Regions from separate parts of the Marinobacterium sp. MBR-111 genome, predicted to be linked through region 2. Evidence: predicted binding sites of a transcription regulator. Region 2 holds the regulator's gene; each other region holds the start of a gene.
The links. Region 2 encodes LexA, which represses DNA repair genes until DNA is damaged. Its sites were predicted from a motif close to TACTGTNTANNTANACAGTA; they were not measured.
Positions count from the first base shown of each region.

Region 1 (4,371 bases), on a different contig from region 2:
GTGGTGTTTGACCCGGATCGTGAAGAAAGCTTCAATCTGGCTGACAGCGTCCGCAACGAATACGTGGTTGAAGTGCGCGGTACCGTGCGTGGGCGTCCGGAAGGCACAATCAACAAGGAGATGGGCACCGGCGAGATCGAAGTGCTGGGCAAGGAACTGGTCATTCTGAACAAGTCTGAAACCCCTCCGTTCCAGCTGGACGAGCACCAGCAAGTGGGTGAGGATGTGCGCCTGCGTCACCGCTATATCGACCTGCGTCGTCCGGAAATTCAGCGCAAGCTGCGGTTTCGCTCCAAAATCACGCATAACATCCGCAACTATCTGGAAGACAACGGTTTTCTCGATATCGAGACCCCGATTCTGACCCGTGCAACCCCTGAAGGTGCGCGTGACTATCTGGTGCCAAGCCGTACTCACGAAGGCAGCTTTTTTGCCCTGCCGCAGTCGCCCCAGTTGTTCAAGCAGCTGCTGATGGTGTCCGGTTTCGACCGCTACTATCAGATCGCCAAGTGCTTCCGTGATGAAGATCTGCGTGCCGACCGTCAGCCTGAATTCACCCAGATCGATATCGAAACCTCGTTCATGGACGAGGAAGGGATCATGGGCCTGACCGAAGGCATGATCCGTAAGCTGTTTATCGAACTGCTGGAGGTGGATCTGGGCGACTTCCCGCGCATGCCATACTCAGAAGCGATGCGCCGCTACGGCTCCGACAAGCCGGATCTGCGTATTCCACTGGAGCTGGTGGACGTTGCTGACCTGCTTCAGGATATTGAATTCAAGGTATTTGCCGGTCCTGCCAAGGACCCGAAAGGTCGCGTAGCGGCACTGAAAGTACCGGGTGGTGCTGAGCTGACCCGCAAGATCATCGATGAGTACACCAATTTTGTCGGTATCTACGGTGCTAAGGGTCTGGCCTGGATCAAGGTTAACGAGCTGGAGAAGGGCGCCGAAGGCCTGCAATCTCCGATCGTGAAATTTCTGGGTGAAGACGTGGCCATGAAGGTCATGGAGCGCCTGGAAGCCAAAAACGGCGACATCGTGTTCTTCGGTGCCGACAAGGCGACTGTTGTCAACGAAGCCTTGGGTGCGCTGCGCATCAAGGTCGGCGAAGACATGAACCTGATCGAGCGCGAGTGGGCGCCGCTGTGGGTGGTCGACTTCCCGATGTTCGAAGAGAACAGCGATGGCTCCCTGACCGCGCTGCACCATCCGTTCACCTCACCGAGCTGCAGCCCGGAAGAACTGATCGCCGAGCCCGAAGGCAAGCTTTCCCGTGCCTACGACATGGTACTGAACGGCACCGAATTGGGTGGCGGTTCCATCCGTATCCATGATCAGACCATGCAGAAAGCCGTATTCAAGGTGCTGGGTATCTCCGATGAGGAAGCGGACGAGAAATTCGGCTTCCTGTTGAATGCACTCAAGCACGGCGCACCGCCTCATGGTGGTCTGGCGTTTGGTCTTGATCGTCTGGTGATGCTGATGACCGGTTCCACTTCAATTCGTGAAGTGATTGCCTTCCCGAAAACCCAGAGTGCTGCCTGTCTGCTGACCGATGCACCGGGTGAGGTGAGTGCCGCGCAGCTGCGCGAACTGAATATCAAGCTGCGCAAAACTCCCTGATTGCGCACCCGGGGCGACCATCAGTGTCGCCCCATTTGTTTACACGACCGATATTTGAGGATGTTGTATGGCAGGTCATTCCAAGTGGGCTAACATCAAGCACCGCAAGGCGGCTCAGGACGCCAAGCGCGGCAAGATCTTCACCAAGCTGATTCGTGAGTTGACCGTCGCCGCCAAAGAGGGTGGTGGCACTCCGGAAGACAACCCGCGTCTGCGTGCGGCGATGGACAAGGCGCTGGGTGCCAACATGAAGAAGGACACCATCGAAAAGGCGATTCAGCGTGGCGCAGGCGGTGGCGAGGGTGACAACTACGATGAGCTGACCTACGAAGGCTACGGCCCCAACGGCGTGGCCATTCTGGTCGAGTGCATGACCGACAACGTCAACCGTACCGTGTCTCAGGTGCGGGCTGCCTTCAACAAGGCGGGTGGCAACCTGGGTACCAACGGTTCGGTTGCCTATCTGTTCGAGAAAAAAGGTCAGATCAGCTTCGGTGAAGGCGCTGATGAAGACGCGATCATGGAAGCGGCGCTGGAATCGGGGGCTGATGACGTCGTCACCAACGAAGACGGCTCCATCGACGTGTTTGCGCCTTGGCAGGAGTTCATGGACGTGAAACAGTCGCTGGTAGATGCCGGGTTCGAGCCGGTTTATGCCGAGGTTGGCATGATTCCGTCCACTACGGTTGAGCTGGATGTGGAAAGCGGTCAGAAAGCGCTGAAGTTGATCGACGCGCTGGAGGATCTCGATGATACCCAGAACGTGTATCACAATGCCGAAATCCCCGAAGAAGCGATGGAATAAACGCGCAGCATGATGGCTGATGGAAACCGGGGGCAACCCCGGTTTTTTTTGAGCAAAACACCTTGCTTTGGTGTATAAATATACAGATATAGTCCGCTTAAACCTTTACTGGAGTTTCGAGGCAGGTCCATGCTGATATTGGGGATCGATCCCGGCTCAAGAATTACCGGCTATGGTGTCATTCGCGTGGCGGGTCCTCGTACCGAGTACGTTGCCAGTGGCTGCATCCGCATCAGTGGTGACGTTCTTGCAGATCGACTGCAGCAGGTGTATGCCGGCGTGACTGAAGTCATTGAGCGCTATCAGCCTCAGGAAATGGCCATTGAGCAGGTGTTCATGTCGCGCAATGCGGATTCGGCGCTTAAGCTGGGCCAGGCGAGGGGGGTGGCGATCGTGGCCGGTGCCAACCGCCTGCTGCCGGTATCCGAGTATGCGGCCCGTCGCGTCAAACAATCGGTGGTAGGCAATGGTGGTGCCGACAAGGCGCAGGTGCAGCACATGGTGATGCATCTGCTGAAGTTGCCGGGGCTGCCCCAGGCGGATGCGGCAGATGCGCTGGCCATCGCGCTCTGCCATGCTCATACCTGTGCGGGGCAAATTCAGCAAGCGCGCGGCAAAACGGCCGGGCGCTGGCGTTACTGATTTATCTTGGAGATGCAAAGCGCGTGATCGGACACCTCAGAGGTCGAATTCTGGAAAAACAGCCGCCCTGGATGCTGCTGGATGTTAACGGTGTGGGCTACGAGGTCGAAGCCTCGATGAACACCTTTTACAAATTGCCGGAAGTGGGAGCCGAAGTGTCACTGCACACCCACTTTGTGGTGCGCGAAGACGCCCAGCTGTTGTACGGCTTTGCCGATCAGCAGGAGAAACTTCTGTTCCGCTCATTGATCAAGGTGAACGGTGTAGGCCCTAAACTGGCGCTTTCTATACTGTCCGGTATCAGTGCCAATGACTTTATCCGCAGTGTGCACAACGAAGACACAACGGCGCTGGTGCGGGTGCCGGGAGTGGGCAAAAAGACGGCGGAACGTTTGATTGTTGAAATGAAAGACCGCCTCAGTCAGCTGCAGCTGCCGACCTTGACCGAGCTGGAGCTGAGCAGTGGCAACCAGTCCGAGACGGTTTTGGTTCCGGAAGCGGACCACCGTGCGGAAGCCGAAAGCGCGCTGATCGCACTGGGTTACAAGCCGCAGCAAGCCACACGCGCGATTGAACAGGCAGTACAGGCACTGGGAGAAGATGCGGTCACCGAAACGCTGATACGCCATGCCCTGCGTACTATGGTGGGTTGAGACAAATGCTATGAGAATTGAAGCCGACCGTTTTATTACGCCCATGGCGGCGCCTGCCGAAGAGGTTCAGGATCGTGCCATACGCCCCAAGCTGCTCAAGGATTATGAAGGGCAGCCTGTGGTACGTGAGCAGATGGAAATCTTTATCCATGCGGCACGCAACCGGAACGAAGCGCTGGATCATACGCTGATTTTCGGCCCGCCCGGGCTTGGTAAAACTACACTGGCCAATATCATCGCTCATGAGATGGGCGCGCAGATCCGCACCACTTCCGGCCCGGTGCTGGAGAAGGCCGGTGATCTGGCAGCCTTGTTGACCAACCTTGAAGCTGGTGACGTGCTGTTTATTGACGAAATACACCGACTAAGCCCCAATGTTGAAGAAGTACTCTATCCGGCGATGGAAGACTACCAACTGGATATCATGATCGGTGAAGGGCCGGCGGCGCGTTCAATCAAGCTGGATCTGCCGCCTTTTACCCTGGTGGGTGCCACCACTCGGGCGGGTTTGCTCACTTCTCCCTTGCGGGACCGTTTTGGGATAGTACAACGGCTTGAGTACTACTCGATTCAGGATCTGACCGGTATCGTAATGCGCTCGGGGCAGTTGTCGGGGACCCATATCGATGAAGACGGAGCTCGAGA
Region 1 covers NZ_JBEPQA010000002.1:92,749-97,119, reverse strand. The annotation lists gene aspS (aspartate--tRNA ligase) at 1-1,626, shown strand, start outside; gene ABIE61_RS02110 (YebC/PmpR family DNA-binding transcriptional regulator) at 1,694-2,431, shown strand; gene ruvC (crossover junction endodeoxyribonuclease RuvC) at 2,561-3,073, shown strand; gene ruvA (Holliday junction branch migration protein RuvA) at 3,097-3,726, shown strand; gene ruvB (Holliday junction branch migration DNA helicase RuvB) at 3,737-4,371, shown strand, end outside.
Region 1: a site for LexA is predicted at 2,500-2,519, ahead of ruvC (crossover junction endodeoxyribonuclease RuvC). Genes of this name have one in related genera too.

Region 2 (4,371 bases):
GCGTAATCAAACGGGCTGTTCAGACGCAGTGCCGATGTTTGTGGCGACAGCCCCAACGCTGAAAACAGCTGATCGAAGCGACCCAATGCCGTCAATGTTGCAGAGGTTATCACGGCAGCATAACAGATTTTCCAGAGGTGTTCCGAGAGGGTATCAGCCGCAGAAACAGGTGCACTTCTAAGCTCAAGGTCTTCACCAGCAGGACTCTCGATCCGATTGATCCATCGTGCAGTGGGCGAGCTGCCTTCCGGGTCCGGCCGCGCGTAGGCATGTGCCAGCCACGCTATCTGCTGCACACGCCCCAACAAACTGCCAATCTGGGGAAACCATCGCTCGGCAACTGCACGGGGGATATCGGCAATACCACCTTCCATCGCCTCCTTGAGCAAATCGAAGACCTGTTCAAGATGCTGCTGCGCTCGGTCGGCCGCCTGACCAAGGCTGAAGCAGGGCTCCAGCAGTGGGTCGGGTACCCGCCCTTGTGCAAAGCGATAGCGGTCTTTGACGTTCTCGGCAAACAGTGGCCGCAGCAGCAGCTCAAGCTGCTCAAGCGCAAGCCCCATCTCTTCAAAAGGGCGATGCAGTCGCTCTACCGGATCTGCCAATTGCACTGGTGAACCGGTCTCTGTCACCAACTGAGTCAGCTGCTTTTGTGCAGATTTCAGTAATCGACGACTGCCCTCAAGCCTTGCACCAAAAGCAAAGTGACCACTCGCCTTGTCAGCCAGGTGATGTCCCTCATCGAAGATATAGATGGTTTTTTCTGGCTCGGGCAGGATGGCTCCGCCACCAAGCGCAAGATCGGCCAGCACCAGGTCGTGGTTGGCGACAATCACGTCTGCCTCTTCCAACCGGTCACGAGCCCGGTAGAAAGGACAGGCACTGAAATTCAAACAACGGCGGTTGCTGCACTGCATGTGATCACTGGTCAATGGCCGCCAGATGGCATCATCCACTTCATCTGCAAGTGCATCGCGATCCCCGTCCCACTGACCTGAGGCATAGCTGTCCATCAACTGCTGATACAGTTGCAGCACATCATCGGGCAGCTTTTCAGCTGCCTCATCTTCATATAACGCCATCTGGCCCAGCAGGCCCTGCTGTTCAAGATGGCCTTCCACCTTGTTCAGGCAAAGGTAACGCCCTCGCCCTTTCGCGAGCCGGTAGCGCATTGGCAGGCCTGTATGCGCTTCAACTTCGGGCAGATCCTTATTGATGAGCTGTTCCTGCAGCGCCACGGTTGCCGTAGACAGCACCAACCTGCACTCCTGAGCCCGAGCCAAGGGGATGGCCGCCAACAGATAGGCGATCGTCTTGCCGGTACCGGTTCCGGCTTCAACAACACCCACGGCGGGGTGCAGATCATCCGTTTCACTGCGTGGAACAGCAGCCGCTGCAAGGGTTCGCGCCACGGCTGCGATCATCTGCTTCTGTGCCGGTCGTGCAGTCAGGCCACGACTCTTCAGGAAGCGACTGTAGGCCTCCTGGATCTCTTTTTTTTGCGCCTCGCTCAGCACGCTCAATCCTCATCCGATCTGTGTGGCGATTCTAGCAAGATACTGGATATATAAACAGAAAAATGCTTGACCCTGCTCATTCACTGTATAGAATCACAGTAACCGGATAGGGAACAGATGCCATGAAATTGACCAATCGCCAGACTGAAGTACTGGAATGCATTCGCAAACATATCGAAACAACAGGCTACCCGCCCACCCGAGCTGATATTGCACGCGAACTGGGATTCAAGTCAGCCAATGCGGCTGAAGAACACTTGAAGGCACTGGCCCGCAAAGGCGCCATCGAACTGACCAAGGGCACATCAAGAGGCATTCGCTTGCCGGAAGCCGAGCAACCGGATACCGAAGGCCTGCCCGTTATTGGTCAAGTGGCAGCAGGTGAACCCATCCTGGCACAGGAGCATGTCGAGGACCACTGCACCATCTCGGCAGACTTCTTCCGCCCCCGTGCTGACTACCTGCTGCGGGTCAAGGGGATGAGCATGAAAAACATCGGAATCATGGATGGCGACCTGCTCGCCGTACATCAAACCCGAGAGGCCCGGGACGGGCAGGTTGTGGTCGCACGGATCGGCGACGAAGTAACGGTCAAGCGCTTTAAGCGTGATGGCCGCAAAGTCTTTCTTATTGCCGAAAACGAAGACTTCAGCCCGATCGAGGTAGACCTGAGTGAACAGGAACTGATCATCGAAGGGCTGGGTGTTGGCGTTATCCGGCAAGGCAACTGACAGAGGTCACTCGCCATGTCTGCAATTCATGCAACAGCAACGAACTCGAACCCTCACAGCAAACGTGAATGCGTTGAGAGCCGGGTCACCGAGATTTTGCTGCATAACAGCTCAGTTTGCCTGCAGCCCCTACTGCTGCCCATGATCGCAGGCTTGAGTCGTGAAGACCGCTGGCTGGTCCTGATTAACCCGCCACATGATATCACCCGCAAGGCACTGGAGCAGGCCGGCGCCTGTACACGTCACATCCTGGTCTTGAATACCTGCAGTCTCGATCAAACCGAGCTGCTATGCGGACGGGCACTGGCTGCCGGCACATGCCACACGGTCATCGCCTGGTGCAGCGGTGCTGCACCATCGCTCGATCAACTCAATCAGTCAGCAAGTCAGGGGGATGCACTGGGCATTCTGGTGCGGACCTGATTACCACTCCTGCATGCCAGCACGCAGGCGTTCTATCAGTTCACGGAACGCCTGTAACCAAGCCTTGTATTCAGCCAACACATCCTTGTCTTCCGAATGGTCCGGGTTGATCTGCAATACATGAATTTCGGAAATGCTGCTGTCTACCTCGGTTTTTGCCTGGTGGTAGTCTGACGCCTGCCAGCAGGCCTCATAAGCAGACAGCATTTTGTGCAGCCAACTTCCTCTGTCCCGCTCCAACTGTTCAAGCTCAGTTACTTCGGGGGATTCCTGACCAGTCACTTCAAGCTGCTCAGACAGATCAGTGAAGCGATGGATCCGATCCACATCGAGATTGTAGTTTTCTGCAATCTCGCGCAACAGCGCCGAGTATCCACTTGCCATGAAGAACAGGATCGACTCATGATAGGACTCGATTCTGGCATGCTTGCTCCACTGTGAGGCCTCTTCCGCCTGCTCCAGCGCCTTGATATGCAAGCGCGCAAAATTCAGCTTCTGATTGGTACGAACCGCATAGATATCACTCATTACCTGTACTCCATTGAATGCGCCGACGGTCTCGGTCTCACGCTCAGCGCTTACGTCCCTGCTCTTCCTGCCAGCGCCCGTCACGGTAGAACGCTTTCCAGCCGGTTGCCTTGCCCTCAACTTCCGTCATCACATACTGCTCTTTGGTTTTCCGACTGTAACGAATTACTGCCGGATTACCATCAGGGTCTTTCTGCGGCGCATCCATCAGATAGGCGTATTTGGGATCGATCTCATCACGGTGCGGCACCAGCTCAGCCACCAGCGGCGCACGCGTTTCCCGTTTTTTCGGAAACTGACTCGCCGCCAGGAACAGGCCGCTGGCACCATCACGCAGTACGTAGGTATCTTCAACCTTTTCGCACTGCAGTTCCGGCATTGGTACCGGATCCATTTTGGGAGGCGCCGGCTCACCGTTTTTCAGCAGTTTGCGCGTATTCTTGCACTCGCTATTGGTGCAGCCGAAAAACTTGCCGAAACGACCGGTCTTAAGCTGCATTTCGGAGCCACACTTGTCGCATTCGATACTGGGCCCATCATAGCCCTTGATCCTGAAGCTACCCTGTTCAACCTCGAAACCAGGACAGTCGGGATTGTTGCCGCACACGTGCAACTTGCGCTTCTCATCGATCAGGTAGGAGTCCATCGCCGCATCACACAGCTTGCAACGATGTTTGTTACGCAAGATGCGGGACTCTTCTTCATCATCCCCATCCACACTGACCACTTCGTCGCCAGGTATCAGGTTGATGGTGCACTTACAGCGCTCCTTGGGCGGCAGGTTATAGCCAGAGCAGCCCAGGAACACGCCCGTACTTGCCGTTCTGATCATCATCTTGCGACCGCATTCGGGGCAATCAATATCTGTCGGCGTCGGGCTGTTGGGCCTCATGCCGTGGTCAGCACTTTGTGCCTCCTGCAGCTTGTCGGTAAAGCCGCTGTAGAACTGATTCAACAGCTCCTTCCAGTTCACCTCACCCTGCGCCACGTCATCAAGACGCTGCTCCATACGCGCGGTGAAACTGTAATCCATCAGATCGGAGAAATTCTCGTTCAATCGCTCGGTGACAATGTCACCCATTTTGCAGGCATAGAAACGACGCCCCTGCACCTGTACATAGCCGCGATCCTGAATTGTTGAAATGATGGAGGCATACGTGGAAGGACGACCA
Region 2 covers NZ_JBEPQA010000001.1:237,844-242,214, reverse strand. The annotation lists gene dinG (ATP-dependent DNA helicase DinG) at 1-1,517, opposite strand, end outside; gene lexA (transcriptional repressor LexA) at 1,640-2,248, shown strand; gene ABIE61_RS01110 (SulA-like leucine-rich domain-containing protein) at 2,264-2,671, shown strand; gene ABIE61_RS01105 (DUF6586 family protein) at 2,672-3,199, opposite strand; gene topA (type I DNA topoisomerase) at 3,243-4,371, opposite strand, start outside.

Region 3 (4,371 bases), on a different contig from region 2:
TTCAATACCCAGAGTCAGCGGAGTGACGTCCAGCAGCAGTACGTCTTTCACATCACCGGACAACACCGCACCCTGAATGGCAGCACCGATGGCAACCGCCTCATCCGGGTTAACGTCCTTGCGCGGCTCCTTGCCGAAGAACTCAGCCACTTTCTTCTGTACCAGCGGCATGCGGCTCTGACCGCCGACCAGGATCACCTCGTCAATCTCGGACACGGACAGACCAGAGTCTTTTACCGCAATGCGGCAAGGCTCGATGGAGCGCTCGACCAGCTCTTCAACCAGTGATTCCAGCTTGGAGCGTGTCAGTTTCACGTTCAGGTGCTTCGGACCGGTCGCATCAGCCGTGATGTACGGCAGGTTGACGTCGGTCTGCTGTGCGGAAGACAATTCAACCTTCGCTTTCTCACCAGCTTCCTTCAGACGCTGCAGCGCCAGCGGGTCGTTGTGCAGATCGATTCCACTTTCTTTCTTGAACTCATCCGCCAGGTAGTTGATAACCGCCAGGTCGAAATCTTCACCACCGAGGAAGGTGTCACCGTTGGTTGCCAACACTTCAAACTGGTGCTCACCATCCACATCGGCAATCTCGATGATGGAAATATCAAACGTACCACCACCGAGGTCGTATACGGCAACGGTCTTGTCGCCCTTGGACTTGTCCATGCCATAGGCCAGCGCAGCCGCTGTCGGCTCGTTGATAATGCGTTTCACTTCCAGACCGGCAATTCGGCCTGCGTCTTTGGTGGCCTGGCGCTGAGAGTCATTGAAGTAGGCCGGTACGGTGATCACTGCTTCAGTGACCGGCTCGCCGAGATAGTCTTCAGCGGTCTTCTTCATCTTTTTCAGCACTTCAGCCGATACCTGCGGCGGAGCCATCTTTTTGCCTTTTACATCAACCCAGGCATCACCGTTGTCGGCCGCAATGATTTTGTAAGGCACCATTTTGATGTCTTTCTGAACCACTTTGTCATCATAGCGGCGGCCAATCAGACGCTTGATGGCATACAGTGTGTTGTCCGGGTTGGTAACGGACTGGCGCTTGGCCGGCTGGCCAACCAGTGTTTCGCCGTCATTGGTATAGGCGATAATGGACGGAGTGGTGCGATCACCTTCCGCGTTTTCAATCACTTTGGTCTTGTCGCCATCAAGGATCGCCACGCAGGAGTTGGTGGTGCCCAAGTCGATACCGATAATTCTGCCCATGTCTTACTCCGATCTTTCTGTGACCCGTACTGGGTCAAAAACTGTTCAATTAGCCGTTGTGCATCTATATGGGTACGGCAGCGCGTTTTTCAACTCCGGCTTCAGCCTTTTGCTACCATCACCATGGCAGGACGTACCAGACGGCCATTCAGCAGGTAACCCTTCTGTACAACTGTGACGACCGTGTTAGGCTCAACACCTTCTGCCGGCACCATGGACATCGCCTGGTGGTGCTCCGGATTAAAGACTTCACCCTGCGGATTCAGCTGCTCCACATTGAATTTTTCCAGACTGGAGAGGAACAGCCCCAGTGTCATCTCGACACCTTCACGAATCGCCTTGACCTTCTCCTCATCGCCTTGACTTGCTTCAATTGCACGCTCAAGACTATCCACCACCGGCAGCAACTCTGTCGCAAATTTTTCCAGACCAAACTTGTGTGCCTTTTCCACATCCTGCTCGGCACGACGGCGAATGTTCTGAATTTCGGCCTGCGCACGCGGTTTGAGCTCAACCAGTTCCTTCTTCAAGGCTTCAACCTCAGCGCGGGATTCTTCCAGCTGCTGGATCAGGCTGACTTCCGTCTCTTCGGCAGCACCTGGCTCTACAACTTCACCTTCGGCGACCAGCACTTCAGGTTCGTTTTGAACCGGCTCGACGGCTTCATTCTGATTCTGCTGCTCTTTCGACATCAGGTCTCTCCAACTGACACTTGAGTATTGGCGTTGATGGCATCTATATGGGGCTCTCTCAGATGGATTCAACCGGCAGCAAGATTTTTTTCAGCTGGGGATTGCAGGTATCGATCAAATGGCTTATACAGTAAACACTGTATAAATAACCATGTGTGATTATCATGCTGACCCAACTGACCATTCGCAACTTCGCCATCGTGAGCGACCTTGAAGTCGAGCTGAATCGAGGGATGACCGTCATCAGCGGCGAAACCGGCGCCGGCAAGTCAATCATGCTGGACGCCCTCGGACTCTGCCTGGGTGATCGAGCTGACAGTGACAGTGTCAACAGCGGCTCAGAGCGCGCCGAGCTCACGGCCAGCTTTGATATCCGCACAATCCCACAGGCCAGGCTGTGGCTCAGCGAACACGACCTGGAGGGTGACCCTCAGGAATGCCATTTACGCCGTGTCATCACACGTGAAGGCCGCAGTCGAAGCTACATCAATGGTCGCCCCACCCCTCTGGCATTGCTGCGCGAACTCGGCCAGTACCTGGTCGACATTCATGGCCAGCACGAGCATCAACGGCTGTTGAAAAAGGATCATCACCGGGTGCTGCTGGACGAATTCGGAAACCATACCGAGCTGACTGAAGAAGCACGCCGCCTGTACCACAAATGGCGCCGCCAGCATGCCGAGCTTGAACAACTTACCCAAGTATCGGACGAGCGCAATGCACGCATGCAACTATTGAGCTACCAGGTCGAAGAGCTGGAGCAACTTGCGCTGACGCAGGGAGAACTGGAGCAGCTGGAACATGAGCAGCAACTGCTGGAAAATGCCGGTAGCCTGTTAAGCACAGGTCAGCAATTGCTCAATATCAGCCATGAGGATGATAGTCTCAACTGCCAGTCCATGTTGCATCACTGCCTTCAGCTGCTGCAGCAGCTCGGCACGGAAGATTCGCGTCTGCAACAGGCCAATGAAATGTTTAACAGCGCACTGATACAGGTGGAAGAAGCCGGTCGCGAGGTCCGTCATTTTTTGGAAGCAGTAGAAATCAACCCCGAACGCCAGCAGGAGGTGGAAGAACGCCTGACGGCCATCTACGATGTAGCGCGCAAACACCGCTTATTGCCTGAGCAGCTTATTGAGTTCCAGCAATCTCTACAGCAGGAGCTGATGGGCCTGACCCGATCCGACAACGAAATTGAATTACTGGCCGACGAAGTAGAATCGGCCTGGCAGAGCTACCTCAAAACCGCCGCTGAGCTCAGCCTTGCACGGCAACAACAGGCCGAGCACTTGGACCGCTTGGTGGACGCTCAGCTGCATGCCCTTGGCATGCCTGCCGCCCGTTTCAGTGCGTGTCTGACGCCACTGGATACTGAGCGCTACAGTGCTAGCGGCCTTGAAGAGGTCGAGTTCCTGATTAGCACCAACGAGGGCCAGCCAGCCCGTGCACTGGCAAAAGTTGCATCAGGTGGTGAACTGTCCCGAATCAGCCTGGCGATACAGGTGGTTACGGCACAGACATCCAGCACCCCAACACTGGTATTTGATGAAGTCGATGTGGGTATCGGTGGCGCCATTGCTGAAGTGGTCGGTCGGATGCTGCGTGAACTGGGTGAACGGGTGCAGGTTTTGTGTGTAACACACCAACCCCAAGTGGCGGCACAAGGGCATCAGCACCTGTTTGTAAGCAAAAAGGGACAGAAAGGTACATCCCAGACCCGGGTATCAAGGTTGAGCGAGGCCCAAAGGGTAGAAGAAGTTGCCCGCATGCTGGGCGGTGTCGATATTACGCGGACGTCAATGGAGCATGCACGAGAAATGCTGTCAGCCTGAGCGGCTGACAGCAAGGTTGCCTACTTCTTGTCGTCTTCTTCACAACCGCCCTTGCAGACACCGTAAAGATAAAGCGTACGGTCAGTAATGGTAAAGCCAAGCTGGTCCGCAACCTTGTCGAGGATTTCGGATACCTTGGGCTCAGTAAACTCGCGTACTCGGCCACACTTTACACAGACCACATGGTCGTGATGCTCGTCGCGCGCCAATTCGAAGACAGAATGCCCACCTTCAAAGTGATGACGCGACACCAGACCGGCTGCTTCGAACTGAGTCAGAACACGATATACCGTTGCCAAGCCGACATCTTCGCCAAGCTCCATCAGCAGCTTGTATATATCTTCCGCACTGAAGTGGTCACCTTCGCCGGCACGTTCGAGAATTTGATAAATTTTGACCCGCGGCAGAGTCACCTTCAGTCCGGCTTTCCGCAGTTCCTGATTTTCCAGTGCCATATTAGGTCTCAATCACTATGCTGTTCGGGATTTGCAATGTTAGACTCCATTATCTTTGTTTAGGCATGAAAACGGAAGCCATTTACTGATGCGAAAGGTTCTTCTCAGCACAACACTTGCCCTGATGATCGCCGGCTGCTCCGAGTTCCCAGGCGTTTACAAGATCGATATCCCTCAGGGTAACGT
Region 3 covers NZ_JBEPQA010000010.1:24,466-28,836, reverse strand. The annotation lists gene dnaK (molecular chaperone DnaK) at 1-1,206, opposite strand, end outside; gene grpE (nucleotide exchange factor GrpE) at 1,308-1,898, opposite strand; gene recN (DNA repair protein RecN) at 2,063-3,730, shown strand; gene fur (ferric iron uptake transcriptional regulator) at 3,751-4,185, opposite strand; gene ABIE61_RS08970 (outer membrane protein assembly factor BamE) at 4,274-4,371, shown strand, end outside.
Region 3: a site for LexA is predicted at 2,034-2,053, ahead of recN (DNA repair protein RecN). Genes of this name have one in related genera too.